2 linked regions of the Desulforamulus hydrothermalis Lam5 = DSM 18033 genome follow. The protein of the gene in region 1 interacts with the protein of each later gene in a pairwise test. Links are inferred from orthologs where the notes say so. Each region holds a gene or a part of one and is shown in the gene's direction. Other genes may lie near its edges. The genes, in order: def and DESHY_RS12905.

The links.
Region 2: the proteins of def (region 1) and DESHY_RS12905 interact in binary tests that used the Escherichia coli proteins (3 or more experiments, as listed by UniProt). The link is inferred for Desulforamulus hydrothermalis Lam5 = DSM 18033 from one-to-one orthologs.

The regions. Positions count from the first base shown.
Region 1 is NZ_CAOS01000003.1:108,284-125,751, reverse strand. The notes cover bases 264-3,105. They hold def (peptide deformylase), read left to right. Parts: upstream 264-1,377; coding sequence 1,378-1,833; downstream 1,834-3,105. Other genes in these bases: DESHY_RS01730 (DUF116 domain-containing protein), read left to right, coding at 2,806-3,105; fmt (methionyl-tRNA formyltransferase), read left to right, coding at 1,856-2,809; priA (replication restart helicase PriA), read left to right, coding at 264-1,299. Outside these bases: more of priA, read left to right, coding at 1-263; more of DESHY_RS01730, read left to right, coding at 3,106-3,615; 16S rRNA (cytosine(967)-C(5))-methyltransferase RsmB, read left to right, coding at 3,612-4,973; dual-specificity RNA methyltransferase RlmN, read left to right, coding at 4,976-6,040; DESHY_RS01715 (FhaA domain-containing protein), read left to right, coding at 6,042-6,830; DESHY_RS01710 (FHA domain-containing protein), read left to right, coding at 6,832-7,323; DESHY_RS01705 (Stp1/IreP family PP2C-type Ser/Thr phosphatase), read left to right, coding at 7,301-8,017; DESHY_RS01700 (FtsW/RodA/SpoVE family cell cycle protein), read left to right, coding at 8,039-9,358; DESHY_RS01695 (peptidoglycan D,D-transpeptidase FtsI family protein), read left to right, coding at 9,348-10,778; pknB (Stk1 family PASTA domain-containing Ser/Thr kinase), read left to right, coding at 10,792-12,663; rsgA (ribosome small subunit-dependent GTPase A), read left to right, coding at 12,691-13,569; rpe (ribulose-phosphate 3-epimerase), read left to right, coding at 13,574-14,248; DESHY_RS14790 (RCKP-type rubredoxin-like domain-containing protein), read left to right, coding at 14,305-14,418; DESHY_RS01675 (hypothetical protein), read right to left, coding at 14,652-14,888; DESHY_RS01670 (adenylate kinase), read left to right, coding at 15,056-15,697; DESHY_RS01660 (ABC transporter substrate-binding protein), read left to right, coding at 16,064-17,251; DESHY_RS01655 (branched-chain amino acid ABC transporter permease), read left to right, coding at 17,330-17,468. UniProt on the Escherichia coli protein: Removes the formyl group from the N-terminal Met of newly synthesized proteins. Requires at least a dipeptide for an efficient rate of reaction. N-terminal L-methionine is a prerequisite for activity but the enzyme has broad specificity at other positions.
Region 2 is NZ_CAOS01000015.1:77,242-90,162, reverse strand. Bases 9,946-12,790 are described here. They hold DESHY_RS12905 (aspartate-semialdehyde dehydrogenase), read left to right. Parts: upstream 9,946-10,779; coding sequence 10,780-11,802; downstream 11,803-12,790. Other genes in these bases: dapG (aspartate kinase), read left to right, coding at 11,804-12,790; DESHY_RS12910 (dipicolinate synthase subunit B), read left to right, coding at 10,145-10,729; dpsA (dipicolinate synthase subunit DpsA), read left to right, coding at 9,946-10,119. In the rest of the region: DESHY_RS12970 (bifunctional riboflavin kinase/FAD synthetase), read left to right, coding at 1-864; DESHY_RS12965 (hypothetical protein), read left to right, coding at 996-1,226; DESHY_RS12960 (hypothetical protein), read left to right, coding at 1,239-1,460; rpsO (30S ribosomal protein S15), read left to right, coding at 1,549-1,818; DESHY_RS12950 (polyribonucleotide nucleotidyltransferase), read left to right, coding at 1,969-4,191; sleB (spore cortex-lytic enzyme), read left to right, coding at 4,383-5,099; DESHY_RS12940 (polysaccharide deacetylase family protein), read left to right, coding at 5,299-6,036; DESHY_RS12935 (M16 family metallopeptidase), read left to right, coding at 6,187-7,455; DESHY_RS12930 (hypothetical protein), read left to right, coding at 7,533-7,880; DESHY_RS12925 (YlmC/YmxH family sporulation protein), read left to right, coding at 7,895-8,164; dapB (4-hydroxy-tetrahydrodipicolinate reductase), read left to right, coding at 8,313-9,110; more of dpsA, read left to right, coding at 9,220-9,945; more of dapG, read left to right, coding at 12,791-12,921.

The DNA.
Region 1 (17,468 bases):
CGTTCGGCAATTTTTGCTCCGGTGCCTGATTTGGGGTTAATTATCATCGACGAAGAACATGAACATTCTTATAAACAGGAAGAAAGCCCTAAGTACCATGCCCGTGAGGTAGCGCTGCAAAGGGCTGCCCAAAACAAAGCAGTGGTGGTGCTGGGCAGTGCTACCCCGGCCTTGGAGAGCTATTGCAGGGCCAGGCCAGGCGGTCCTTACGGCTTAATTACCATGACCAAACGTGTGGATCAAAGGGAACTGCCCAAAGTACATATAATTGATCTGCGCAAGGAACTGGCCGCAGGCAACACAAGCATTTTTAGCGTTGCTTTACAAAACGCCCTGGCCGGGCGATTGGCCAAGGGAGAAAAAAGCATCTTATTTCTTAACCGCCGGGGACTGGCCACAGTGGTGATCTGCCGGCAGTGCGGCGGGGTTATGAAATGTCCCCGCTGTGAGATTTCTTACACGTTGCACAGTGACGGCTGGCTAAAATGCCATTATTGCGGTCATGCTGCCCGGGCGCCCGGTATTTGCCCTTGCTGCGGCGGGCAAACCATACGGAGTTTCGGCGTGGGTACCCAGCGGGTGGAAGAAGAAGTGAAACGACTTTTCCCAGACTGCCGGGTCTTGCGTATGGATGCTGATACTACCGCCCGTAAGGGATCCCACCGGCAGTTGCTGCATGAGTTTGCACACGGGGACGCCCAGGTGTTGATCGGTACCCAGATGATAGCCAAAGGGCTGGATATTCACCAGGTAACCTTAGTTGGTGTGATCAGTGCGGATATTACCCTGCATATGCCGGATTTCCGTGCTGCCGAGAGAACTTTTCAATTACTTACCCAGGTGGCCGGCCGGGCCGGCCGGGGCAGCAAACCGGGCGAAGTAATTATTCAAACCTATGATCCCGGACATTTCAGCATTATTACGGCACAAAACCATGACTACCTGGGATTTTACCACAAAGAAATGGCGGTGCGCCGCTCGCTGCGATACCCGCCCTTCAGCTATTTAATCAAGATACTGTTTACCGGCCTTAATGAAGGTGATGTTATGGCAGCTGCCCAATACTGGCAGGAACGTTTAGCTGAGGCAGGCAGAAATTTGGCGGTCCGGGACTGGGAAATACTGGGCCCTGCCCCGGCGGGCATTCCCCGCATTAAGAACCGTTACCGCTGGCAGCTGATTCTTAAAGGCATGGCCAGCCGGGATATTCGCCGCTTGGCAGCTGCCGTATTGGAACAAGCCGGCACCCGATATAAGCAAGTAGCCGTGAGCATCGATGTAGACCCGCTTAACTTATAGCCTGCCGGCGGAATTAAAAAGGGCTCCCAAAGATACTTCATAATAAAAAGGTTTGCTTAAGAACAGGAGGACCAGATAATGGCTGTTTATCAAATTGTAGAAATCGGTGATCCGGTGCTGCGGGAAAAGGCGAAGCCGGTTAAAGAAGTAACGCCCCATATTTTAAAACTACTGGACAACATGGCCGACACCATGTACGCAGCCAAAGGAGTCGGTTTGGCCGCACCCCAAATAGGAGTTTCTAAGCGTGTTATCGTGGTGGACGTAGGTGAGGGGTTGGTAGAGTTAATCAACCCGGAAATAGTGGAAGCATCCGGCCAGGCGGTGGATACGGAAGGTTGCCTTTCGGTACCGGGTATGATTGGTGAGGTGGCCAGGGCGGATAAATTAATTGTCAAGGGATTAAACCGCCAAGGCAAAGAGGTGGTTTACCAAGCAAAAGGCTTTATGGCCCGTGCCTTGCAACATGAAATTGATCACCTGGAGGGCATTATTTTTGTAGACAAAGCCAGCAACCTGCGTAAAGCAGAATAAATCAGCCAGAGGAGACAGTTTTATGCGCATTGTTTTTATGGGTACACCGGATTTTGCTGCATACTCCCTGCGGGCTTTGCTGGCTGCCGGCAAGCAGGTGGTGGCTGTGGTGACGCAGCCGGACAAACCTAAGGGCAGGGGTAAGCAATTGCAACCGCCGCCGGTAAAACAGCTGGCACTGGCCAATCATTTGCCGGTACTGCAGCCGGACAGCATCCGAACCCAGGAGTTTGTACAAAACTTGCAAGAACTCCGGCCGGACTGTCTGGTGGTGGTGGCTTACGGCAAAATTCTGCCGCCGGCCGTCCTTGCGCTGCCCCCCCGGGGCTGCATTAACCTGCATGCTTCTTTGTTGCCCCGTTACCGGGGTGCTGCTCCTATCCATTGGGCTGTCATTAACGGGGAAACGGAAACCGGTGTTACCACCATGTTTATGGATCAAGGCATGGACACCGGCGATATGATTTTAAAGCAAAAAGTGATTATCGGACCGGATGATACAGTGGGGATGCTGCATGATCAATTGGCCCTGGTTGGGGCCGAACTGTTGGTAAAAACCATTGATTTACTGGAACAAGGTTTGGCGCCCAGGACACCCCAGGATCACAGCCAAGCCACCTATGCCCCCATGCTGCAAAAAGAACATGAACTGATACACTGGGATAGGCCGGCCAGAGACATCCATAACCAGGTCAGGGGCATGAATCCCTGGCCGGGCACCTATACCACCTGGGAAGACAAAATATTAAAGATTTGGCGGACGCGGGAGATTTCGTCAGAAACTGTCGCCGCGCAGCCGGGTACTGTTTTAGAAGCCGGTTCTTCAGGCATACTAGTACAAACCGGTCGTGGACACCTATTAATCTCTGAATTGCAATTGCAGGGCAGTAAAAAAATGGCGGCTGAAGATTTCCTGCGGGGAAAACCTATTGCTCCCGGTACGGTTTTGGGTGGGGGAGGAATGTTCCGGTCATGATTACTCCCGGTCAAATGCAGGCGCCACAGGTTCGCAAAAGACTGTTCTTAGGGTTGCTGGTGGCCAGCCTGCTGGTGGTAGGGTTGCTGGCGGGAACCGTCTGGTACCTGCTTTATCACCCTACGACATTGCTGCATCAGGTAATTTTAATCGCGGTGGTTGGTTTGGTTATTCTGGCCATTTTAGCGGTAGGTTTCGGCATCGGCGGCATAGTTCTAACCATCTGGCTGGCGCAAACCATCAGACCGCTGCAGCCTTTGATGCGCGTTGCCATGTCAGCGCTGTTTCCCTTTGCCATCGGGCTGGGGCGTCTTTTTAAAATAGATACAGATAAAATAAAAAATTCTTTTATTGAAGTTAATAATGAGCTGGTACGCACCAATCAGCAGGCTTTGCGCCCGGAGCAAATTCTTTTGCTGGCGCCCCACTGCCTGCAAGAGAGCCATTGTCCCCACAAGGTGACCCACGATATCAATAACTGTCGGCGGTGCGGCAAATGTAAAGTGGCTGATCTGCTGATGCTGCGTGATAAATACGGTATCCGAGTAGGGGTAGCCACCGGTGGCACCCTGGCCCGTAAATTTGTTAAAGAGTACCGGCCCAGGGCCATTGTGGCGGTTGCCTGTGAAAGGGACCTGGCCAGCGGTATTCAGGACTGCAGCCCAATACCGGTGCTGGGCGTGTTAAATGATCGCCCCTATGGACCCTGTTTTAATACTTCGGTTAATATTGCCGGCGTCAGCCGGGCTGTTGAATTCTTTTTGGGCTGCACCACTGACAGGTATGAGGAAGGGATGAAAAATTGAAAAATATCACCGCCCGGGAGCTGGCTCTGCTGGTTGGCAAAGCAGTGGAAGAAGAAGGTGCTTACGCTAACCTTGCTCTCAATAAGGTGCTTGAACAATATCAGCCCGGCAAATTGGACCGGGCTTTTGCCACAGAATTAGTTTATGGGGTATTGCGACATTTAAATACCATTGACTGGATACTGGCCCATTTTTTAAAGCAGCCCTTGGCTTCGCAAACCGTTTGGATTCGCAACATTCTGCGCATGGGGACTTATCAAATTATGTTTATGCCCAGGATACCCGATTCTGCAGCCTGTAACGAATCTGTCAACCTGGCTAAAAAATACGGCCATGCCGGTGCAGCCAATTTTGTTAACGGGGTGTTGCGCAATGTGGTAAGACAACGGGATAATTTGGATTTTCCTGATCCCGAGCAAGACCCGGTAGATTTTATAGCTCTTAAATATTCTCATCCCACCTGGCTGGTGGAACGGTGGTTAAAAGAGTTTGGTTTTTCAGCCACCATTGCCCTGTGTCAGGCCAACAACAGTCCGGCTCCCAATACGGTGCGCACCAATACTTTAAAAATTTCGCGGCAGGAACTGCAGGCGCGCCTGCAGGATGAAGGGGTTAAGGCAACTGTTACTGCCTACGCTCCGGAAGGATTAAATTTAAGCGGTTTTTTATCTTACCGATCGCTGACAACATTCCGGGAAGGCTTATTTCAGGTGCAGGATGAAAGTTCCATGTTGGTGGCGCATGTCTTAAATCCGGCTTCGGGAGCCCGGGTAATTGATGTGGCGGCAGCACCGGGCGGCAAGACAACCCACCTGGCTCAGTTAATGGGTGATTCGGGTCAGATTTTAGCTTTTGATTTATACGCCCATAAACTGGATTTAATAAATGACAATTGCCGGCGCCTGGGTATTAACTCCATTCAAACCAAAGTGGCGGATGCCCGGGACATCCATCAGGAATATCAAGGCTGGGCTGATTATGTGTTGGTGGATGCCCCTTGTTCCGGTCTGGGCGTATTAAGGAGACGACCGGACGCCCGCTGGCGCAAAGACCCCTGCCAGCTGCCGGGTATAGTTAAGCTGCAGAAGGAGATTTTGACATCTGCGAGCAAATGCTTGCGCCCCGGCGGGGTGCTGGTTTACAGCACTTGCACCATCTCCCATGAAGAAAACCTGGGGGTCGTGGAGGACTTTTTAGCGAACCATCCGGAGTTCAGCCTGGGTGACCTAAGACAGTTCCTGCCGCCGGGTTTAGACCGGGAAGCAACCGCTGCCAGGGGATATTTGCAATTACTGCCGCATGTCCACGGCATGGACGGGTTTTTCCTGGCTCGCTTGAGAAAAAAAGGATTTGAGTAAAAATGTGTAGAAATAGCAACTCCAAAGTTAATTTAAAGGATTTAAACCTGACCGAGCTGCAGCAACTTCTCAGCCAATTAGGCGAAAAGCCTTTCCGGGCGGAGCAAATCTGCCGTTGGATTTTTGCTAAAGGGATAACCGGTTTTAGCGAAATGACCAACCTGTCCAAAGAATTAAGAAGCAAGCTGGCTGAGCTGGCCTGGCTAAGTTCCCCTCAAATGGCAGTTCGCCGGCAATCAGCCGACGGCGACACCGTAAAATATCTGTTTACCCTGACGGACGGGCATGCGGTGGAAAGTGTTTTAATGAAACATAGTTACGGCAATGCTGTCTGCGTTTCCACTCAAGTAGGTTGCCGCATGGGTTGTTTGTTTTGTGCCTCAACCCTGGGCGGCTTGGTGCGCAACCTGAGCCCGGCCGAAATATATGATCAGGTATTGGGCATTCAGCAGGACAGCGGGCTGAGGGTCAGCCACATAGTCATCATGGGCACCGGAGAACCTTTAGATAATTACGACAATGTATTAAAATTTTTAGCCAATATCAATGCCCCATACGGCCTTAATATCGGTTTCCGCCATATCACGCTCTCTACCTGCGGTTTGGTACCCCGTATGCGGGAACTGGCTCGAAAAAAACTGCCGCTCACGCTGGCGGTTTCACTGCACGCACCCAATGACGCTTTACGGGATCAACTGGTACCGATTAACCGCCGCTATAAATTAGCGCAGTTAATTGAGGCCTGCCATGATTATGTAAACCTGACCGGACGGCGGATTACTTTTGAATATGCTTTGCTGGCCGGCGTCAATGACCGGGAAGAACATGCAAGGCAACTGATCTCTCTGGTAAAAGGGTTGCTGTGTCATATTAACTTAATTCCAGCCAACCCGGTGCAGGAACGGGGCTTTCAGCGGTCTTCGCCGGCCCAAACCGAAAGGTTTCGTGCTATTTTAAGCCGAGGAGGCTTGCATGTTACCGTCCGAAGGGAAATGGGCGGTGATATTGATGCCGCCTGCGGCCAATTAAGACGCCGGTATGAAAAGCAAAAGCCGGGAGGTGACTGACGTGCGACTGTTCGCGGGGCTGGAAAGCAGTTTGGAAAAGTACATTGAAGGTTTTTTTAAAGATAAGTTCAGTGCTGATGCCCGGGTACAGCCCACGGACATAGCCAAAAAGTTGGCCCGGGCGATGCGGGATAAACGGCGGGTTAGTGTTTCCCATGTCTACGTACCCAATGAATATACCGTAAAACTGCATACAGCGGATTATCAAGCGATCTTCCCTATGGCTGCCCTGTTGTCGGAAGAACTGGCAGACTACCTGGTACAAAAAGCGTCGGAAAAAAAGTTTACCCTGGTTGGACGGCCTCGTATTACTTTTGCCGAGGGGGAAAAGGTGGCAGCAGGGGATATTGTGATAGAAAGTAAATTTGGTGTGCCGGATACAGGACAGGTGGCAGACCATGCCGGTACCCCCCCTGCAACTCTGCCGACGGATAATCAGGATACTATAGATTACAGGCCTTTATCGGACACTGCTCCTTTATTTGATGTCAAGCCAAAATATTCGGCGGTTTTAGTGGTTGAGGAAGGAAAGGATGCCGGCAAAGAATTTCCCTTGACCGATTACCGCACCAGCATTGGCCGCCGTGATACCTGCGACATTGTTCTGGCAGACAGCAGCGTGTCCAGAAGGCATGCCCAAATAGAAAAAACAGGCGGCCGTTTTTGGCTGACCGATCTCAACAGTACCAACGGAACCTATGTGAACGGTTTGCCTGTAGATAAAACAGAATTAACTACCGGCGACGTCATTACGGTGGGTAATACAGTTCTTATTTTTAAGGAGATTTAAAGTGCTGTCACTGGCCATAACCGTCTTAAGAACCATCTTTTTAATTTTACTATATTTATTTATTTTTCGCTTAACTGTCAGCATGTTCGACCGTCTGCGGGAGAATGCCCGGGAAAACCGGCAGCCGGTGGAACGCGTGCCTTCCTGTCCGGCGGTTTGCGGGGGCGACGGTGCGGTTTTACAGGTGGTGACCTCCGCTGATCAAGAAATCCGGCCCGGTGACACCTATCCCCTGGGCGACGTAACCAGGCTGGGGCGGGGAGCGGGTAATCATATTATTTTCAGCGGTCCGCATGCTTCCCATGAACATGCCCGTATTTTTTATCAACAGGGTCAGTATTGGTTAGAAGATTTAGGCAGTTTAAACAGCACTTATCTTAATGAAATGCCGCTGACAAAACCTACTGTACTGGCCAACGGAGACCGTATTAGAATTGGTGAAGTTATTTTTCGATTTGTGAGGTGGGCGTATGAAATGGAGTCAAATTACTGATGTCGGACGGGTGAGAGCCGGCAATGAAGACAGTCTGTGCGCCTGCCCGGATATTGGCCTGTTTGCTGTGGCTGATGGCATGGGAGGGCACAAGGCAGGAGAAATTGCCAGCAGCACGGCCCTTAATTACCTGGCGGAAAATTTGCGACAAGCATTAAAGACAACGAAAGATATCCAAGCCTCTATCCAGCGTATTTTACAGGAAGCTAATCAAAGGATTTTTCGGCTGTCCAGTGAATTTGAGGCATACCGCGGCATGGGCACAACCGTTACCGCCGGCCTCTTTCAGGAATACCAACTGTTTATTGCCCATATTGGCGACTCACGGGCTTACCTGGTAAGGGATGATGACATTATCCAGCTTACGGACGACCATTCCCTGGTCGGGGAAATGCTCCGCCATGGCGGTATTACCGAAGAACAGGCCCTCTGTCATCCCCAGCGTAATGTTTTAACACGGGCCATGGGAACTGCGCCGGCCGTTACCTTTGATTTTTACAACCGTCGGCTGCAGCCCGGAGACAAAATATTATTATGCACTGACGGCCTGGTTAACCACATGCGGCCCGAAGAAATAAAATCAACCATTCTGGCTCAAAAAGATTTAGACCTTGCGGTTAAGCTTTTATTGGATACTGCCCTGGCACGGGGAGGGCATGATAATATTACTATGATTCTGGTCGAAATGGAGTAACCTTCGGAGGTGTACAGCCATTTGACAGCCAACCTGCGTAAAGAAGAACGAACCTTGTTGTATTACATTGCCGCTTATCTGGCTGTAGGGCTGGTTACCCTTTATTTAGGGGACCCGGAGCTGCGGCAGGTTTATCAGTTGTCACTGGCCGGCGGTAAACAGTTACCCTTCTGGTGGTTTGTTATCTTGCTAAGTGTCGGTACTATGGTTGGTTTTTGGCTGATCAGTGTGTATTGGCGGCTGGCCGGATTTTGCTGTGATCCTTATTTATTGCCTATTACAGCCGGCTTAACTGCCCTGGGTTTAATCTTTCTGTTTCGTTTGCGTCCCCAGTATGCCGAGAGGCAGTTTGCCTGGTTATTAATTGGTTTACTGGTGCTGGTCATCCTGACCACCATGTTCAGGAAACCGGACTGGTTGGCTGATTACAAGTATATTTATGCTGCTGTCGGTGTACTGCTGTTGGTACTGCCTATCTTTTTCGGCCAGGAACAGTATGGTGCCCGCAGCTGGTTAAATCTTGGCATATTACAAATTCAGCCCTCAGAATTTGTTAAAATATTATTGGTTTTGTTTTTGGCGGGTTTTCTAGCAGAAAACAGGAGAATTTTATCGGCGGGCCAGCAACAAATTTTTGGCATCAGCATACCGGGCGTCCGCGAGTATGGTCCCCTGGTGGTGATGTGGGGGATTTCCCTGCTAATACTGGTCTTCCAAAAGGATCTGGGAACTGCACTGATTTATTTTTGCACCTTTCTGGCTATGGTATATGTTGCTACCGCCCGCATGTTTTATGTGGGCATAGGATTAGCTTTATTTTTCCTGGGAGGAACCGCAGCTTATCATATTTTTGACCATGTGAGATCAAGGGTGGAAATATGGTTAAATCCCTGGCCTTTTCTGGAGGGGAAAGGGTATCAAATTATTCAATCATTGTTTGCACTGGGATCGGGCGGGATTGCCGGCAGCGGCCTGGGGCAAGGATTGCCTGAATTAATTCCTGCCGTACATACAGATTTTATTTTCTCCGCCATTGTGGAGGAATTGGGGCTGCTGGGCGGCTGTGCAGTACTGCTGCTTTATATGTGCTTTATTTACCGCGGCCTGCTGATTGCCCTGGCGGCCCGCCATGATTTTGCTGCCTTGACAGCCGTTGGCTTAACGGCCCTCATGGGGCTGCAAACCTTTATTATTATTGCAGGAGTGATTAAGCTGCTGCCCATGACCGGGGTAACGCTGCCCTTTATCAGTTACGGCGGCAGTTCCCTGGTGGCCAACTTTGTGTTGCTGGGCTTGCTCCTTAATATTTCCCACGAGGTAAACCGTAACCATGCAGCATAATATTAGAAATCTGGGTTACTTTTTGCTGTGTAACTTTATTTTGCTGATTTTATATTTAAGCTACCTGGTTTTGCAGCAAGGTCAGGAGCTGGCTGTACACCCGCAAAACCGCCGTTTGGCAGCCAGAGAAGCCGGTATAATCAGAGGCACCGTCTATGATCGGCAGGGTGTTGTACTGGCGGAAACAAAATGGTTAGGGGAGCGGGGAAAAAGGATTTATTTAACAGAAAACCATATTTCTCCCTTTGCCCACGTGGTGGGTTATGTTTCTGAGAGATATGGCGCCGCCGGTTTGGAGGCTTCCTACAGTAAGGAATTATTGGGCCTTACCGAGGCAGACACTTTGAATAACCTGTTGGATAAAGTATTAAACCGCCGCCCCCGGGGGCATGATCTGGTGCTGACCCTGGACGCTGCTTTGCAAAGAACAGCCTGGCAGGCCTTAAAGGGCAGGCGGGGGGCGGTGGTGGCACTGGATCCGCAAACCGGTGCAGTACTGGCCATGGTCAGTTCACCGGCCTTTGACAGCAATGCCATTGACCGGCCCGGTGTGTGGCAGGGCTTAAACCTTGATGAGGAAAACGCCCCCCTGCTTAACCGCGCGACCCAAGGGGCCTATCCCCCCGGGTCGGCCTTTAAAATCATTACCGGGGCAGGCATCTTGGCCCGGGCAACTGCTCAAGCGTCCTCAACCGTTGATTGTCCCGGCTATGTGACGGTAGACGGCAACCGGATAGCCGACAACCGGGCTCACGGCACGGTAGATTTTATTAAAGCAATGGCTGTTTCTTGCAACACCTACTTTGCCACGGCAGGAGTAAAAATGGGTTGGCAGGGACTCAGCGATACTTTTAAGAGATTTGGTCTTAATCAAGATCCCGATTTAGGGATACCGGTACGTCCCGGTACTCTGGCTGTCCCTGAGCGACGCAGCCGGAGCCAGCTGGCGGAAACCTCCTTTGGTCAGGGGGATACCTTAATCAGCCCGTTGCATATGGCGCTGGCGGGAGCAGCCATTGCCAACCACGGTGTAATTATGAAGCCTTACCTGGTAAAAGAAGTTCGCAGGGCGGACGGTCAAGTGCTGCGGGTTACCGCAAGCAGTGTCTGGCAGACTGCCGCCGATCCAACGGTGACTGAGATAATTAAGCAAGGGATGATAGCTGCCGTTAAATGGGGTACCGCTTCCCCGGCGGCTATCCCGGGGGTGGAGGTAGCTGGGAAAACAGGCACCGCCGAGACCAAAACCGTCCGGCAGCCTCACAGTTTGCCCCATGCCTGGTTTGTCGGCTTTGCGCCTGCCAATCAACCCAGAGTAGTAGTGGCTGTAATTGTGGAAAAGTCCGGTTCCGGCAGTCGTGTGGCGGCTCCCATCGCCAGAGAAGTAATGGCAGCGTATTTGAGAAGCGAGAACTTATAGGAGTGAGACAGTGATGATAGGCAAACTTCTGGGTAACCGTTATGAAATATTGGAACAATTGGGCGGCGGGGGTATGGCGCTGGTTTGGAAAGGAAAAGATACCTTCCTTAACCGTTTGGTTACCGTTAAAGTTCTCAGGCCGGAGTATGCCAGCGACCAGGACTTTGTACGGCGCTTCCGACGGGAAGCCCAGGCGGTGGCCAGTTTGTCCCACCCCAATATTGTCAGTATATATGATGTCGGACAGGAAAACGGCAGTCATTATCTGGTGATGGAATATGTGGACGGGGAAAGCCTGAAAGAATTAATCCGCCGGGCAGGCCCCTTGTCCCCTGCCAGGGTTATCCAACTGGGACGGCAAATTGCCGAGGCCCTGGAACACGCCCATGAAAACAATATAATTCACAGGGATGTAAAACCCCATAATATTTTAATAACTAAAAGCGGCCGGGCCAAACTGACAGATTTTGGCATTGCCCAAGCCAGCGCTTCCACCCTGACTCATACCGATACCATTGTCGGTTCAGTGCACTATATTTCCCCGGAGCAAGCCAGGGGGGAACCGGCCGGTCCGAAATCCGATATTTATGCCCTGGGCGTGGTACTGTATGAAATGCTCACCGGCCAGGTGCCTTACCAGGGGGACGGTGCAATTGGCGTAGCTTTAAAGCATATTCAAGAACAGCCCTTATCCCTGCGGGAAATTAACCCGGGCGTACCGGAAGACCTGGAACTGGTGGTGCTGCGGGCGATGGATAAATTGCCCGAGCGACGGCACAAAAGTGCCCGGGCCTTGGCTGAGGATTTGGTTTCCATCAGCGAAGAAACCAGAAACATGGCGCTTTATGACCAAGAAGACGAGCACACCAGGGTATTGCCCGGCCCCAACCTAATTAAAGAAGAAGCCAAAGCCAGATCTGCGGCACTTACCCATACCCGGAACAAACGTAAAGGATTAAAACCTGCCGCCTGGGGGGTGTTGGGGTTGCTGGTTGTGCTGTTAACAGGCGGCCTGCTGTTTGCCTTGAACAGTTACCTCAATGTGGCCGAGGCGGAAGTGCCGCCGGTGGTGGGGATTAAACGGGAGGATGCCGAGAGGATTCTTAAAGAGAGAGGATTTAATAATATAACTGTTAACGAGCGGTTTGACGCAAACGCAGAGAAAGGAGTAGTAATCCTCCAGGATCCGAAAGCCCATGATAAGATTAAAGTAACCCGCACCATCCTGCTGGTGGTTAGTAAAGGACCGGATCTGGTAAAAGTACCGGACGTCACCGGCCGGTATTTTGATGAAGCCCGGTTACTGCTGGAGAACGAAGGATTCCAGGTAGATACACCGCAACCTGTATTCAGCAATGATATACCGGCTGATAAAATTGCTGCCCAGGAACCTGCAGGCAATACTCAAGCGCCGCGAGGCAGTCGCATCAAATTGTTTATCAGCAAGGGCCCGCAACCGGCGGTGCAAAAGGTACCCAATCTGGTGGGTTTGACCCAGGAAGCCGCCCGCACGGAATTAAATAAAGCAGGGCTGGAACTGGGCGATGTAATCAGCCAGGCGGAAAGTTTAGATTATTTAAGCGGCCAAATTATTGCTCATCAGCCCGGCGCCGGAGAAGAGGTGGCAGAGGGCACTAAGGTTAATCTAATTCTGAGCAAAGGCCCCGGACCAACCGCCCGGGAGGTAACCGTACGCATTACTGTGCCGGACGACGGACAAACCCACGAAGTTAAGATAGAAACCGAAGACGTCAGGGGCAAATACTACCCTTACATCAGTACCCAGCAGCCGGGAGATCAGATCTCAAGGAGTATACGGGTTTATGGCAAGGCCAAAGTAAGGGTGTATATAGACGGAAATTTGGTGGATGAGAAGGAAATCTGATGTCCTGGTCAAGGAGAGGGTAATTGCGTGTTTGAAGGGGTTTTAATTAGGGCCTACGGTGGATTTTATTATGTCCAAAAGGGCGCGGAAATTTGGCAGTGTACCTTGCGGGGCAAATTTCGTTTGGCAAAAGGTGCCGCTGCTTTGGTGGGAGACCGTGTCAGGGTAACACCCGTGAGAGGTAACACCGGACGCATCGATGAAGTGCTGCCTCGCAAAACAGAACTTTTTCGCCCCCCGGTGGCCAATATAGACCAGGCGGTGATTGTTTTTGCCGTCCAGGACCCGGAGCCAAACTTGGCTCTGCTGGACCGGTTTTTGGTTTTAGCCGAGCATGCCGGTGTGGCTCCGGTGGTATGCTTAAATAAAGCAGACCTGTTGAGCGGCCGACGTGATCACGAGTGGCTCAGGTTGTACCGCAAAATAGGTTATCCGACGGTTATTACCAGCACCCAAAACAATGAAGGTATTGATGACCTGCGTCAATTGCTGGCGGGCAAAACTTCCGTACTGGCAGGCCCTTCCGGAGTAGGAAAGTCCAGCCTGCTAAATGCCGTGCAGCCGGGTTTGCAGTTAAAAACCGGCGAGATCAGCTATAAGTTGAGAAGAGGTAAACATACCACCCGTCACGTTGAATTGTTGCCACTTACGAACGGTGGTTTTGTAGCGGATACTCCGGGTTTTTCCAGTTTGGATTTGCCTGACATGGAAAGGGAAGAGCTGGGATATTGTTTTCCGGAATTTGCTGCCTGTGCGGCAGAGTGCAAATTTAAAGGCTGCCTGCATTGCCACGAACCCCATTGTGCCGTTAAAACAGCCGTAGCGCAGGGATTGATCAATCAGACCCGGTACCAACATTACCTAATGTTTTTAGAGGAAGTTTTGCAGCAGGAGAGGAGATACTAATAATATGCTTAAAATCGCACCGTCAATTTTATCAGCAGATTTTGCTCATCTTGCCCAATCTGTGCAAAAGGTTGAACAAGCCGGTGCCGAGTACCTTCATATTGATGTGATGGACGGTCATTTTGTTCCGAACATTACCTTGGGACCATTGCTTGTCAAAGCACTGCGGCCGCACAGCAAAATGTTCTTTGATGTTCACTTGATGATTGAACAACCCGAACGATATATTGACGACTTTGTACAAGCGGGGGCCGATTTAATCTGTATTCATGCCGAAGCCTGCACCCATCTGCACCGTTGTGTCACGCAAATTAAGGAAACCGGGGCGAAAGTCGGGGTTGCATTAAATCCCCATACGCCTTTAAATGTTATACAATACATCTTACCTTTGCTGGATCTGGTTTTATTAATGACGGTTAATCCCGGCTTTGGCGGGCAAAAATTTATTCCCCAGGTACTGCCTAAAATCGATGAACTTTCCCGCTTAATCAAGCAAAACGGATTGACCGCTGAAATTGAAGTGGACGGCGGCATCAATGCCGAGACAGCTCCTCTGGTAGCCCGGGCGGGCGCCCGGGTATTGGTGGCCGGTTCGGCCGTTTTCGGGGCGCCTGATCCTGCGCAAGCGGTACATGATATCCGCCGGGCAGCCGAACAAGCCACAGCAGCTATCTGTTAGCGGCCGGCTTATGACCGGATCCCAAAAAACTCTATAGTAAAAGGAGGCTGAGATAAATGGCTGTATGGAAATGTCAAAAATGCGGTGCCACCAAAGAAGGCCGCTGCCGTCCCCAGAAATGTGCCTGCGGGGCTACCAAAGAAGATTTTGCCAAAGAAGAAACCAAGTAGCTTTTCCCAAAGTCGTTTCCGGTTCTGCCACCCGACTTCTACAGCAATATAACACCAAAAACAAGCATCCCGTCCACTCTTATAGTGAAACGGGATGTTTTTTATTTTGCACCGTTACAAAATATACTGCCATCACCGGCAGGTTAAAAACTGTTTACGTCAGCAGTATGACCGGCTGTCAGATACGCCCCCGGGTTTAACTGCTTAATGCCGTCAGGATAATGATAAAACTTTTAGTTTAGTCCGGTGCTGTTATTCAGCATGTCTGCCACCAGCCGCAGGGTTGCCACGGTATTTGTGAGTAATATCTCATACAGCATGACCGGCAAAACATCTTGCAGAGTGGCACCCAGTTCACCTGATTGCACCTTTTTGGCCACTATATCACCGGCCCGGTTTAAACTGTTGTTAACCAGGGCGATAATTTCCTCCTGGTGCTCCTGAACAAACTTGTCAACATTGACAGTCATGGTTTTACATTCCTTTCATCATATTTTTCTTTATTATAAACTTAAGTGTGGCGCTTTCCAATGGAAACATTTTTTGTTTTTTCTTGCTAATTCATATTGACCGGTTTGTGATATAATATACAATATCATTAGGCACGAGCTTATTAATTAATTCAGGAGGGATAGTTGTGAATTTATTAATCATGGGCCCCCCCGGCGCCGGCAAAGGCACCCAGGCAGAAGTATTGGTTAAGGAATTAAACATTACCCACATTTCCACCGGCGACATGTTCCGGGCAGCAATTAAGGAAGGTACCGAAATGGGCAAAAAAGCCAAGGAATACATGGATAAAGGTGCCTTGGTACCTGACGAAGTAGTAATTGGTATGGTTAAAGATCGCTTGTCCCAGCCGGATTGCCAACAAGGTTTCCTGTTGGACGGCTTCCCTCGCACTGTTGAGCAGGCGGCCGCCCTGGATGCTACCCTGCAGGACATGGGCATTAAGTTAGACGGCGTAATTAATATTGAAGTACCCCTGGAAAAATTAATGGCCCGCTTAACTGGCCGTCGGGTTTGCAAAGGCTGTGGCGCTTCCTATCACGTTCTTTTTAATCCTCCCAAAGAAGAAGGCAAATGCAACACCTGCGGCGGTGAGCTGTACCAGCGCTCGGACGATAACGAAGAATCCGTGGGCACCCGTTTAAATGCCTATATTGAAAAAACCAAACCCCTGATTGACTATTATGCTGCAAAGGGAATTTTGAAAAACATTAACGGCGATCAAGAAATCAGCAAAGTTTTAGCAGATATTCTGGCCGCTGTAAAATAAGTGTAATATAAAAACAGAACTTTCCGGCCAAACAACCCTGGTCAGCCGATTTTCTCGGTGGCAGGGTTGTTTTGTTTGCCCGCCCTAACCGTTGGGCGGTTAATTTTTTATACTGTTTAGCACCCAACAAAGCGAACAGAACGGCCAAATTATGTCAGTATGCTGCACACAATATTTTTCTTAAAAAATCTTATTTTTTAAAATACTGCCTGGAGGAATTCAACCGCTGTCGTGGAATATTTTTTCGTAGAAATTTTTAATCAAATCTAATATTTTGTCGCATCGGGAGGTGATTAAACTACTGACAGGTCTAACGCGGTAAAGCAAGTGTGCACCGAGCAAAGAATCAGAGGGGGATTAATTAGTATGAAAAAGGTTCGTTTTGCTGCCCTCTTGGCAGTAATGGTGATGCTGGCAGTTTTAGCAGCTGGCTGCGGCAGCGGTGGCGCTCAACAAGAGCAAAAAGCTGCGTCTGCCAATGAAATCGTCATTGGCGGTAACTTTGAGTTAAGCGGTAACGTAGCTACCTTTGGCACAGCTGCGGCTAACGGAGCCGAGTTATACTTCGATGAAGTAAACGCCGCCGGCGGAGTGCTGAATAAAAAGATCAAGTTTGTTAAGTTGGATAACAAATCCGATGCCACCGAAGCTGCCAACGTAGCCACCCGTTTAATCACTCAGGATAAAGTGGCAGCCATTCTTGGCGCTACCACCTCAGGTGATACCCTTGGCTTTATCCAGGTGGCGGCCGACAATAAAATCCCCGTCTTAACCACCTCAGCCACCAACCCGGATGTAACTGTGGACCCCAATAGCAAACAGGTGCGCGAATACGTGTTCCGTGCATGTTTTATTGACCCCTTCCAGGGCACCGTAATGGCCAACTTTGCCATTAAAGATCTGAAAGCCAAGACAGCAGTCATCTATGTTGATAACAACTCTCCCTATTCCAAAGGCTTAGCTCAATTCTTTAAAGAATCTTTCACCAAACAAGGCGGCAATATTCTCGGTGAGGAAGCCTTCGTGCCGGAAGATCAGGATTTTAAAGCTACCCTGACCAAGATTAAAGGTTTGAATCCTGATGTTGTATATTGCCCCGGCTACTACGAGCAGGTTGGTAAAATCGTTAAACAGGGACGTGAAGTGGGTATTACGGTTCCCTTCCTGGGCGGCGACGGATGGGATTCTCCCAAGCTGGCCGAAATTGCCGGCGCCCAAGCTCTCAACAACACCTATTTCAGCAACCACTACTCCTCTGAACAGGATGATCCTAACGTTAAGGCATTTGTAGAAAAATACAAAGCTAAATTCGGTCAGGTGCCTGATTCTATGGCTGCTCTCGGTTATGACGCGGCCATACTGATTGTTGATGCCATTAAGCGTTCCGGTGACGGAAGTCCTGAAAAAATTAAAGAAGCTCTCAAAGCAACCAAAGATGTACAGGCTGTTACCGGAAAACTGTCCTTTGACGAAAACCACAACCCGATCAAGGGTGCCGCTATTCTGGAAATGAAAGACGGCAAGCAAGTTTATAAAACATATGTAAATCCTTAAAATCACCGGGCTGATCATTCTATAGGTGAGGGGGTAACCCCTCACCTGTCTGCAAAACAACGAATTGGGGTGGCATCTTTGGAAGTTTTTTTACAACAACTGATTAACGGTATTTCACTGGGCAGCATCTACGCGCTGATAGCCCTGGGATATACAATGGTTTACGGTATTGTCCAATTAATTAACTTTGCCCACGGCGATATTTATATGGTGGGTG
Region 2 (12,921 bases), on another replicon or contig:
TTTGACGGACTGCATCTGGGCCATCAAAAGCTGATTGGTGAAGCAGTGGCAATGGCCCGCCGGTCCAAGGGAACGGCAGCTGTGCTAACCTTTCACCCGCATCCTCTGTCTGTCTTGAAACCTGAGCTGGCTCCACCCATGCTGCTGGATCAGGATGCCAAAAGAGTTATGATGGAGGAATTAGGGGTTGATGTTTTAATTTTACTGCCCTTTACGCTGGAATTTGCCCAGTTAAGCCCGGTTGAGTTTATCAGAGATGTCCTGGTTCAGCAATTAAATGTTCAAGGAATTGTGGTAGGTTACAATTATTCCTTCGGCCACCGGGGGCGCGGCAATGCCGAGACCCTCTGGCAATATGCCGCCGCGTACGGTTACACCTTAAGCGTAATTCCGCCGGTTAAGGTTGGTCAGCAGGTGGTCAGCAGCACTTTAATACGCCATAAGCTGGCAGAGGGAGATGTGGTGTCGGCCAGAAAACTGCTGGGTTATCCTCCTTTTACCGAGGGTACGGTGGTTTACGGTGAGCGCCGGGGTAACACTTTGGGCTTTCCTACCGCCAATATTGACTGTCCGGCTGGCATGATGGTGCCGGCCAAGGGTGTTTACAGCGTCCATGTAGATTTGGCCGGCGAAACCTATCTGGGCGTTGCCAATGTGGGCAACAAACCAACTTTTCATGGTTATCAACAACCGATCAATATTGAGGTACATCTGTTGGATTTCCACGGCAATATATATGGCAAAAAAATAAAAGTCAAATATATTCGCCGCTTGCGGGATGAAAAGAAATTTTCTTCTGTTACCGACCTGGTAAATCAAATTCAAGCTGACGTACAAAGTGCCAGATTTGACCATCCGGAGTAATATGGCAAAACAGAATAGTTATTGGCTGCCCCTAATATATTTAATAATACCTAACATTTACTTATGGCAGTAATTATGCTACAATAGTTGCGGCACACGTCCCGAGATCCGTACGAAAGGAGACGTTGCCCATGGGGTATGCAAAGCATGATACTCCGGAAGAGGAGGTTAAACGCTGGCTTAATCACATTGCCTTAATATGTTTAAGCGAGGAGTTTCAATCTCTCAAGCGTGAATTGGAATCTCTCTATCTAAAGTCCAACATTGATAATGTACGTTTGGCGGCCTTTCAGGATGCCCTGTATGCCTTTTTGGTGCAGGAAGAAGATGAAAAACTGATTAACCTGTACCGTAACTGCTAAGCGGAGCGTTGTATGCGTATCATTATTACCGAACACGCTCGCAAAAGGCTGAGGGACCTGCGTCAAGATAAAATTACTACGGCAGATATTATAGCAGCAGCCAGAGGGATTCCGGGCCGCATACCAACAGCCACCAGATTTCGAGGTTTTTTTACCAAATCAGGCCGCATGTTCGATATCGTAGCAAAAGATATTGAAAATGGCCGTTTGGTAATTACCATAATTGGGAAGTAATATTCCCGGGAACTGTTATCTAGGGAACTCGTTCACTCCGACGGTTGGCTTGGATAACAGGGATTATGCAAATAAGGAGGTGAACATTGTGGCACTGTCTGCAGAAAAGAAGAACCAAATTATTCAGGCTTTTAAAACCCATGAAACCGATACCGGTTCGCCGGAGGTGCAAATTGCTCTTCTTACAGAGCGGATCAACCAATTAACCGAGCACCTGAAGTCCTTTAAAAAGGATCATCACTCTCGTCGTGGGCTGTTGAAAATGGTTGGCCAGCGTCGGGCGTTGCTTAATTACCTGCGCGACCGTGACTTTGACCGGTATCGTGCCATCTTAGAAAAACTGGGTCTGCGTAAGTAAGCAGTAAAAGTGGGCTATTGGGCCCACTTTTGTTTTATATTATTTGCTTTAAGTAATACCTAGTATTTTTGGCACAGAAAGAAGGAAATACTAATAAAAATGTCGAACTGCTAAGATTTGTCAACAACTTGGAGTGTGGAGGTAGTAATAGTGTCAGATAATCCAGTATTAATCAGGGAAATGACCCTGGGGGGCAGAGTTCTCTCCCTGGAAACAGGCAGGCTGGCCAAACAAGCCAGCGGAGCCGTCTTGGTAAAGTACGGCGAAACGGTGGTACTGGTTACCGCTACGGTGGCGAAAAATACCAGGGATATTGACTTTTTCCCTCTTACGGTGGACTACGAGGAAAGGCTTTATGCTGTTGGCAAGATTCCCGGTGGCTTTATTAAGCGCGAGGGACGTCCCAGCGAGAAAGCTATCTTGTCGGGCCGTCTGATCGACCGCCCCATCCGGCCGCTGTTTCCCAAACACATGAGAAACGAAGTTCAGGTGGTGGCAACAGTTTTATCTGTTGATCAGGATAACGCACCGGAAATTGCTGCCATGATCGGTGCTTCGGCAGCCTTGCATATATCTAAAATTCCGCTTAAAAAACCCATCGGCGGCGTCATTGTAGGTCGGGTAGACGGCCAATTTGTTATTAACCCGGTGGTGCGCCAGGCGGAAAACAGTGACATGCACCTGGTGGTGGCCGGAACCGATGACGCGGTAATGATGGTTGAAGCAGGTGCTAAAGAAGTGCCTGAGGATCAAATCCTGGAAGGCATCATGTTTGGGCATGAAGTTATTAAAGAGATTGTACAGTTTATTGAAAATTTCCGGCAAGATGCTTTAGCGCTGGGCTTGGCTCAAGAAAAAATGGTTATTCCTGAGCCGGAAGTGGATGCTGCCATAACCGAAGCCGTTTTGCCGCAAGCCGAAGAAGTTATTCGCGAAGCGGTACTGCATTGTTCCCGGGAAAAACTGAGCAAGAAGGCAAGAGAAGCCTATATGGAAGAAGTTCTTACCGGTTTGCAGGAAAAATTTTTGGAGCAATTCCCGGAAAATTCCAAAGAAATTACCATGCTGCTGGAAAAAGCCGAAAAGAAAGTGGTACGCCGCATAATTACTCATGATAAGCTGCGTATTGACGGTAGGGCCATTGACGAAATTCGTCCTATTTCTGTGGAGGTGGGAGTGCTGCCCCGTACCCATGGTACCGGTTTGTTTACCAGGGGCCAAACCCAAATACTGTCAGTAGCAACCCTTGGTTCCATCAGTGATGAGCAAATTTTAGACGGCCTTGGTTTGGAAGAAAGTAAGCGTTTTATGCACCACTATAATTTTCCGCCCTTTAGTACCGGGGAAACTAAACCCATGCGGTCGCCGGGACGCCGTGAGATTGGTCACGGAGCGTTGGCAGAGCGGGCTTTGGAACCGATGATACCGCCGGAAGAAGTTTTTCCCTACACCATCCGGGTGGTTTCGGAAGCTATTGAATCAAACGGTTCCACTTCCATGGGCAGTGTTTGCGGCAGTACTCTGGCTTTAATGGATGCCGGGGTACCCCTCAAGGCACCGGTGGCCGGCGTGGCCATGGGGCTGATTATGGAAGAAGATAAATTTACTGTCTTAACAGATATCCAGGGCTTGGAAGACCACCTGGGGGATATGGACTTTAAGGTTGCAGGCACCGCTAAAGGCGTTACTGCCCTGCAGATGGATATAAAAATACCCGGTATTACGAAAGAGGTTTTTGAACAGGCATTGGCTCAAGCGCACCGGGGACGCATGTATATTTTAGGCAAAATGCTGGAAGTGCTGCCTGAGCCGCGACCTGAAATTTCCCAGCACGCCCCGAGTATTATTCGTACCAGCATTCATCCGGACAAAATCAGAGATGTGATTGGCCCGGGCGGTAAAATTATTAAAAAACTGGTGGAGGAAACCGGCGCAGATATTGATATCGAGGACGATGGCAGGGTGTTTATTGCTGCCGTTGACCGTGAAAAGGGCAAACGAGCTTTGCAGATTATTGAAGCCATAACGGCTGAAGTTGAAGTAGGCAAGTTATACACCGGTAAGGTTACCAGGGTTACTGATTTCGGTTGCTTTGTAGAAGTCATTCCCGGTGTGATGGGGCTTGCAGGCAAAGAAGGCCTGGTACACATTTCTCAACTGGACTTCCAGCGGGTAGAAAAGACCGAAGACATTGTGAAAGAAGGCGATACCATTACGGTAAAAGCTATCGGGTTCGACCAGCAGGGCCGCCTGAAGCTGTCGAGAAAAGAAGCCATGAAAGACTTGGGCCTTACTCCTCAGGAAGAACCGGCTGACAAAGGGGAACGCAGAGAACGCAAGCACTTACATCGCCCAAAGGTTGCCAAGGAATAATCTCTCATAGGTCGGTAAATTGAAGTTATCCTTTGATTTAACTTCAGTTTATCGGCTATGTTTTTTTATGTGGACATGACATGCGGTTATCTTGATATAACAGCTGATACACTCTTTGCCATTACTCCTAAAGAATAGGTAAAATAACGTTGTATTATTTTATAAGCTTTGCTTTAAAAGGAGTGACAGCAATGAGTGTAAATAACTTAACAAGAATTATAGCATTGTTGTGCGCAGTGTGCTTTTTTGTTATGCCTGTTAATGATGCCGCTGCCTATTTAGGTGACAGAACATTAAAGTTAGGCATGTCCGGCTATGATGTTTGGCAGCTGCAAAAAAACCTTGATTACCTGGGTTATCCGGTTGGCGATTTAGACGGTAAGTTCGGCTGGCAGACCTTTAACGCAGTAAAAAATTTTCAGTGGCGCAACGGCTTAAAAACAGACGGAGTGGTGGGAAAAAAGACCGCCTCGGCCATCATTGCTCAGGTCAGCGGTAATCAAGCACAACGGCCCAGGACGGCAGCTGCAGCATCACGCAGCGGCCTGCAGTTTTCCCGTCAGGATATTTATGACCTGGCGCGAGTTGTGCACGGCGAAGCCAGAGGAGAATCCTTTGAAGGGCAGGTGGCGGTGGCGGCGGTGGTATTAAACCGCCTGCAATCCGGACTTTTTGGCCGTACCGTGCAGGACGTTATTTTTCAGCCCTGGGCCTTTACAGCGGTACACGACCGGCAATTTTATTTAACACCCAATGAATCTGCTTTCCGGGCAGTAAATGCTGCTATCAAAGGGTGGGATCCTACCGGCGGAGCGCTTTACTATTGGAATCCGCAAACCGCCACCAGCCGGTGGGTGTGGAGCCGTCCAATAGTTAATAAAATAGGCAACCATGTGTTTGCTTACTAAACGGTTGACGAACCAACAGCCCGAACCGTTGAACAAAAAATTTATTTGCGGCGAACAAGACCTTGTGCTTTCAACCAGCCCCCTTGCAACAGGTGCAAGGGGGTTATATTTTGGGGACAAGCAGGCTGTTGTAAATAAGATATAATCTTCTCCCCGCCAGCATAGAGATTGAAAAGAGTGCTTTTTTGGGGGGGAAGATATGCGGATATTTTATATACGCCGGGGCCCTGTTTATAAAGTTTTCTTGTGGCTGCTCATTATTATGTTTTTGGTGGGTTTAGGCATTTTAGCCAGCCGGGAAAAATATGAAAGAACCATTGCTCCGGTTTACCGGGGCAGTGATCGGGAAAAAAAGATTGCCTTGACCTGTAATGTGTTTTGGGGAGAAGAATATATACCCAGAATGCTGGAAGTGCTGGCGGATCACCAGGTTAAAATTACTTTTTTTGTAGGTGGCACCTGGGTAAGAGATTTTCCTGATTTGTTGCAAAAAATTGATGCAGCCGGACATGAAATAGGTTCTCACGGCTATAGCCATCCCCATCCTGACAGGCTTTCCAAGGCCGGCAATCTGCAAGATATGCAAAGAGCCGAAAAGTTGATTTATGATACCATTCATAAGCGTCCCCGCTTATATGCGCCGCCTTACGGGGAAAGAGGTCCGGCGGTATTAAAAGCTGCTGAGGAACAGGGTTATACCTTTATTTTATGGAGCATTGACACCATCGACTGGCAACGGCCGGCACCGCACGTGATGGTAAGGCGGGTGGTAGAAAAAGCTCATAACGGCGCAATTGTCTTGATGCATCCAACAGCCCCTACTGTTAAAGCGCTGCCGGAAATTATCAAACTGTTGAAAAAAGAGGGGTATCAATTTGTCACGGTAGGCGAATTAATCGCTGACTTGCCGGACCAAAATGAGATAACAGGTAATTAATATATTCAAGGGAAGGGCATACTTACAATGATTATCGTTATGGCCTGATCTCAATATTTATTGCCGGTTTTCTGAACACTTGCCAAAGGAAAAGGATTTTGTATATAATTGGCGAAAGATAGGTTTATTGTGCTGCCAGGAGGTGTTGTAATGTTTTACCAAAAAGAAGTACTAGCAAACGGAGTAAGAATTTTGACTCAACAGGTACCGCATGTCCGCTCTGTTGCCATCGGTATTTGGGTGGATGTGGGTTCCCGTGATGAAAGTAATGACCAGGCCGGCATCTCTCACTATATTGAGCACATGCTGTTTAAAGGAACCAAACATCGCACAGCCAAGCAGATTGCTGAAGAGCTGGATGCCGTGGGGGGGCAATTAAACGCCTTTACCACCAAAGAATACACCTGTTACTATGCCAAAGTGTTGGATGAACATTTTGACCTGGCGGTAGACATCCTGACCGATATGTTGTTCCATTCCAAGATATCTGAACAGGATGTGGAGCGGGAAAAAAACGTCATCCTGGAAGAAATTAAGATGTACGAAGACGCCCCGGATGAACTGGTGCATGACATGTTTGCAAAAACCATCTGGTCCGGTCACTCTTTGGGCAGACCAATTATTGGTTCCTCTGAAACCGTATCGTCTTTAAACTACCGGGATTTGCGCTCCTTTATGAAAGATCACTATAAGCCTAATCGCATGGTCATTTCGGTAGCCGGCAATATTGCTCATCAACAGGTGGTCGAAAAGCTATCACCCTTGTTTGGCAGTTTAGAGGGTAGTGTAATTGACAGGCAGCTGGCAAAGCCCCGTCATACCTCCCAGGTAAACTGCCGCAATAAAGAAACCGAGCAAGTACATATGGTCATCGGGGCGCCGGGCGTCAGTTTAGACAGCGACCTTGTTTATACTGTCCAGGTTATTAATACCGTGCTGGGCGGCGGGCTGTCTTCCCGGTTGTTTCAAGAGATCAGAGAACAGCGGGGACTGGTTTATACGGTTTATTCCTACCACAGCTCTTACTACGACACCGGTATTTTTGGTGTTTATGCAGGACTTAGCAGGCAAAATGTTAATCAAGCCATGGAACTGATCTTTAAAGAAATCAAAGACATTAAAAAGAACGGTGTAACCAGGGAAGAATTGCAAAGAGCCAAGGATCAGTTGAAAGGCAATTTATTATTGTCACTGGAAAGTGTCAATACACATATGAGCCGGCTTGGTAAATCTGAACTCTATTTAGGTAAAGTATATAGCCCGGAAGAAATTGTAGCTAAACTAAACCGGGTTACTGTAGAAGATACCCAGCGGGCGGCTGCCCGGCTGTTCCAACCGGAGTGTTTTGCCATGGCGGCTATAGGGCCCTGGCAGGATTGCGGTGATTTGAAAAACGTTCTGGATACCTTAAAAGATTAATTTTTTCCCCTGTGACCAGGGGACTTTCTTTTAGGCATATTTGTCCACCACCTTCATATGATGTAGCAGGGAGGTGGATGAATTTGGCAGAGAGTATGGCAGTGGGTCTGCTGGCTGCTGTGTTGGTGGTTTTATCCCTGCGGGAACGTATGAGAATGAGCCGTTATCGTAAAGAATGGGATGTCATCGGAGAGAGCAAGGCCTCACCTTTGTCTGAGTCACTGGCGGGCCTGGTGGGCACTGCCGGCGGTATTTATTTATCCTTGGTCATGTTAAAAACTTTCTTGGAAATTGATGTGCCGGCCAGGGTTAATATTGCGGCGGTCAGTTTGGAGCCAATGGCAGCGGTATCCTTTATCCTGGCCATCATCAGTCCGTTTTTCAGCCGTCTGAAAAAAGGGTGGCAAAGGTTAAAGTTCAGATAAGGGGTGTGGCAGCGGTGCGTTTAGGTGAGTTAATTGGAAAAGAAATAGTAAATATTCATAATGGAGCACGGTTGGGGATTATCGGTGAATCTGATGTAACCATTGATATTGAGTCGGGAGCCATTTGTTCCATTATTTTACCCAAAAAAACCAACTTAATTAATATGTGGACGGATAAACCACAAATGGTTATTCCCTGGGAAAGTATCCGCAAGATTGGCGAGGAAATAATCATAGTAGAACTGAATTATGGCAATCAATTTTTCTCCAGGTACAAGTATTAAAAGCCCGGTAGAATTTTATAAAACCACTTGCAGTGCCCCGCTATGGGGTTTTTTTGTTTGAACTTGACAAGCATAAATGTGGTAATAGATAATAAAATGCAATAATTAAGCAAAAAATCTCATGTACTTATGAAAAGGCGGTGTTTTTATGATTAAAGCAGTTGTGGCAGGGGCTCTCGGTAAAATGGGGCTGGAATCCTGCAAGGCCATTGTGAAGGCTGAAGGAATGCAACTGGTAGGGGCGGTGGACAGTAAAGAAATTGGCCACAGCATCGGTACATTTATCGGCCAACCGGACATAAATATTGTGGTTGCCGGCGATCTTGAACAAGTACTGCGGGATGTAAAGCCTGATGTCCTGGTTGATTTTACACGTCCCGGTGTGGTGCAAAGACACATTAAAACAGCCATTAATGCCGGTGTACGACCGGTAATTGGCACTACCGGTATGAATACCGCGGAAATTGAAGAATTTAGACAATTAGCTGCCCAACGGCGCCTGGGGGGATTGATTGCACCAAATTTTGCCATTGGTGCTCTGTTAATGATAAAGTTTGCCACCGAGGCGGCCAAGTTTTTCCCTCATGTGGAAATTATTGAGCTGCACCATGATCAAAAGATGGACGCTCCATCAGGTACGGCAGTAAAAACGGCTGAATCCGTTGCTGCTGTCAGGGGACAAATATCCCAGGGCATGCCCAGTGAGTTTGAAAAAATTGCCGGGGTCAGGGGAGGCAACTTTGACGGCATGCGTATTCACAGTATAAGACTGCCGGGGCTTGTTGCCCACCAGGAAGTGATTTTTGGCGGCCTTGGCCAGACACTCAGCATTCGTCATGACTCCATCTCCAGAGAGTCCTTTATGCCCGGGCTTATTCTGGCCATTCGCAGGGTTATGAACCTGGATCATCTGGTTTATGGACTGGAAAATCTTTTATTTGAATAACTAAATATGGATATTACCGCACCTGCCTTAAGACCGCAGGTACAAGCACCACCCCCTCAGGACACTCATATCATGTAGTGTGTCATAGATGGTTGAGAGGAGGGATATCATGCAGCCCGACTTGAAGGGGGTCAAGGTGGCCGTCCTGGGTGGTGACGCCAGGGAAATTGTACTGGTTTCCACCTTATCTCGCCTTGGTGCGCATGTGAGGGTGGTTGGCCTGCCGGTAAAACAAGATCCTCCGCATGTCAGCCTGTATGGGAGCATTGATGAAGCACTGGCGGATGTTCAAGCAGTAATCCTGCCGGTACCCGGTATTTTGGAAAAAGGCAACCTTTATTGTGTTTATCAAGAAAAGCCTCTGGTACTTTCGGAAGCATTACTGGTAAAGCTGCCTCCCCGTACCCCAGTGTTTGTGGGTTTTGCCCGGCCAATGCTGAAAGACATGGTCCAGCGCAGCAATGTTAAACTGATCACAGTTCTGGATCTGGACGAGGTAGCTATACTTAACTCTATTCCTTCGGCAGAGGGCGCTGTTCAAATGGCCATGGAGAATACAGATATTACCATCCATAACAGCAAATCCTTTGTTCTGGGTTTTGGTCGTACCGGCGCCAGCCTGGCCAGGCTGCTGCAAGGCATGGGGGCAAAGGTAACAGTGGTTGCCAGGTCAGCAGCTCACCGGGCCAGGGTGTATGAGATGGGTATGGAGCCTTTATCTTTCCCGGAATTGCCGGATGCCATTGCCAGGGCAGACATTATCTTTAATACCGTACCGGCTCTGGTGCTGAATAACAGCCTGTTAAGCAAGGCCAGGGAGGACGCAGTAATTATTGATGTTGCCTCCCCACCGGGCGGCACCGATTTTGAAGCCGCCGCCAGGTTAGGCATTAAAGCTTTACTGGCCCCGGGCCTGCCTGGTAAAGTGGCCCCGAAAACTGCCGGTCAAATCTTATCAAAGGTGATCCCTTCTCTGTTGGCACAGGAGTTAGAACGCAACGGACATTAAGGAGTGGCTTACGGAGGTGCGGTATATGCGTTTAAAAGGCATACGTATTGGTTTTGCCCTGACTGGATCTCACTGTACTTTAGATGAAGTGATGCCGAGAATTCAAGAGCTGGTTGATCAGGGGGCAGAGGTTTTGCCCATCGTCAGTTATGCAGTGGATACTATGGACACCCGTTTTGGCACAGTGCAAAAATGGCGTGACCTGTTAAAACAAATTACCGGTAAAGAGCCGATCAACAGTATCAGCGGCGCTGAACCGGTCGGTCCCGACAAACTGGTGGATGTGGTGGTGATTGCTCCCTGTACCGGCAATACTATGGCTAAATTAGCCAACGGAATTACCGATACACCGGTTTTAATGGCAGCCAAAGCCCATTTGAGAAATCAACGTCCGGTGGTGCTGGCAATCTCTACCAATGACGGTTTAGGTATAAATGCAAAAAATCTTGGTTTACTTCTTAACACCAAGAATGTTTATATGGTACCATTTGGTCAGGATAGTCCCACCGGAAAACCCAATTCCCTGAAAAGCCGCATGGATTTGATTATCGATACGATCGAACAGGCCTTGCAAGGGAAACAAATTCAGCCTATTTTAGTGCAGCCTTAACTTCCGGAGCGGGGTATCAAACTCTATATCTTTTAGGAGGGAAAGGAAGATTGAAAAAAGTCAATGTGGTTGTGGTCGGTGCAACCGGAGCGGTAGGACAGGAAATTTTAAATATATTGGATGAACGCAATTTTCCCGTTAACAATTTAAGACTATGCGCTACTTCCCGTTCGGCGGGAACTGAAATTGAGTTCCGGGGCCGGAAATATGTTGTTGAAGAAACTACTCCGGATTCCTTTACCGATATGGACATTGCGCTGTTTGCAGGCGGCAAAGCCAGCTTGGAGTTTGGTACGGCGGCTGTGGAACGTGGCTGTGTTATAATTGATAACAGCAGCAATTATCGGATGGACCCTGCGGTACCCCTGGTGGTGCCCGAAGTTAACCCAGAGGATGTAAAATGGCACAAGGGGATTATTGCTAACCCAAATTGTTCAACCATCATAATGGTGGTTGCTTTGAAACCCCTGCACGATGCAGCCGGCATTAAGCGGGTGGTGGTTTCTACCTACCAGGCGGTGTCCGGCGCCGGTAAAGAAGGCATTGAAGAGTTGACTGAACAAGTGAAAGCAGTGCTGGAGGGCAGGGAGCATCCACCGAAAAAATTTGCCCACCCCATTGCTTTTAACTTAATTCCCCATATTGATGTCTTCCAGGATATGGATTATACCAAAGAAGAATGGAAAATGGTAAAAGAAACCAGAAAAATTATGCATGATGACAACATTCAAATAACTGCCACCACTGTCAGAGTGCCGGTTTATCGCAGTCATTCAGAGTCAATTAATATTGAAACTGAACGCAAATTAACTGCCGCCGCAGCAAAAGAAATTTTAGCTCAAGCACCGGGCGTTATCGTTCAGGACGATATTGCTGACAATATTTATCCCATGCCGCTGTACACCTCTCATCAGGATGAGGTTTTTGTGGGACGCATCAGGGAGGACAACTCAATTGCCCACGGTTTGAATCTTTGGGTGGTGGGGGACCAAATCCGTAAAGGTGCTGCCACCAATGCGGTGCAGATTGCGGAACTGTTACTAAAATATGACTGCTTACTGGAGAAGAAATAGTATGCGTTTTCTTGTGCAGAAATTTGGCGGAACCTCCCTGGTGACGCAGGAGTTAAGAGAGCTGGTAGCCAGCAGGATTATTGCTGCGGCTGACGAAGGATATCTGCCGGTGGTAGTGGTTTCGGCCATTGGCAGGGCGGGAGAGCCATATGCTACTGATACCTTATTAAATTTTGTGCTGTCCATTCACCGCGATCTGCCGGCCAGGGAAATGGATATGTTAATGTCCTGCGGGGAAATTATCTCAGGTGTTGCCATGGTAAATACCCTGCAGGGGATGGGCAGGCAGGCGGTTCTTTTAAACGGCGCCCAGGCGGGTATTATTACTGATGGCAATCATAATGATGCCAGGATTATCCGGGTGGACCCGCAAAATATTATTAAATATGCCGAACTGGGCAAAATTGTGGTAGTGGCCGGTTTTCAAGGTATCAGCGAACAAGGCGAGATTACGACTTTGGGACGCGGGGGCAGTGATACGACAGCTGCTGCATTAGGGGTAGCCCTTAATGCAGAATGCGTTGATATTTATACCGATGTGGAAGGAATTATGACGGCGGACCCCCGCATTGTGGAAGATGCCCGCATTTTGGATACCGTAACCTACAACGAAATTTGCCAGCTAGCCCATGAAGGGGCCAAGGTCATTCACCCCAGGGCGGTCGAGATTGCTATGCAAAAAAACATACCCCTCCGGGTTCGTTCCACCTTTTCAGGTACACCGGGTACCCTGGTTACCAGTCATCACGAGGTATATGGCACCATAGATATTACCAGAGACCGGTTGGCCAGCGGCGTTACCCACATTGCCGGTGTCACCCAATTTAAAATTAACCTGCCGGATTTGGCCGTAGATGAGCCGGCCCGGCGAATTTTCACAGCCCTCGCCCTGGCGGATATTAGTGTTGATTTTATCAATGTCAGCCCGGAAACCATTATGTTTACGGTAAAAGATGAAATGGCGGCTAAGGCTGTGGCCGTATTGGAAAATCTTGGTATTAAACCGCAATTAAAACCTAACTGTGCCAAGGTTTCTACCGTAGGTGCAGGTATGACCGGGGTGCCGGGGGTAATGGCCCGTATTGTGCAGGCGCTTAGTGAAGAAGGTATTAAAATTTT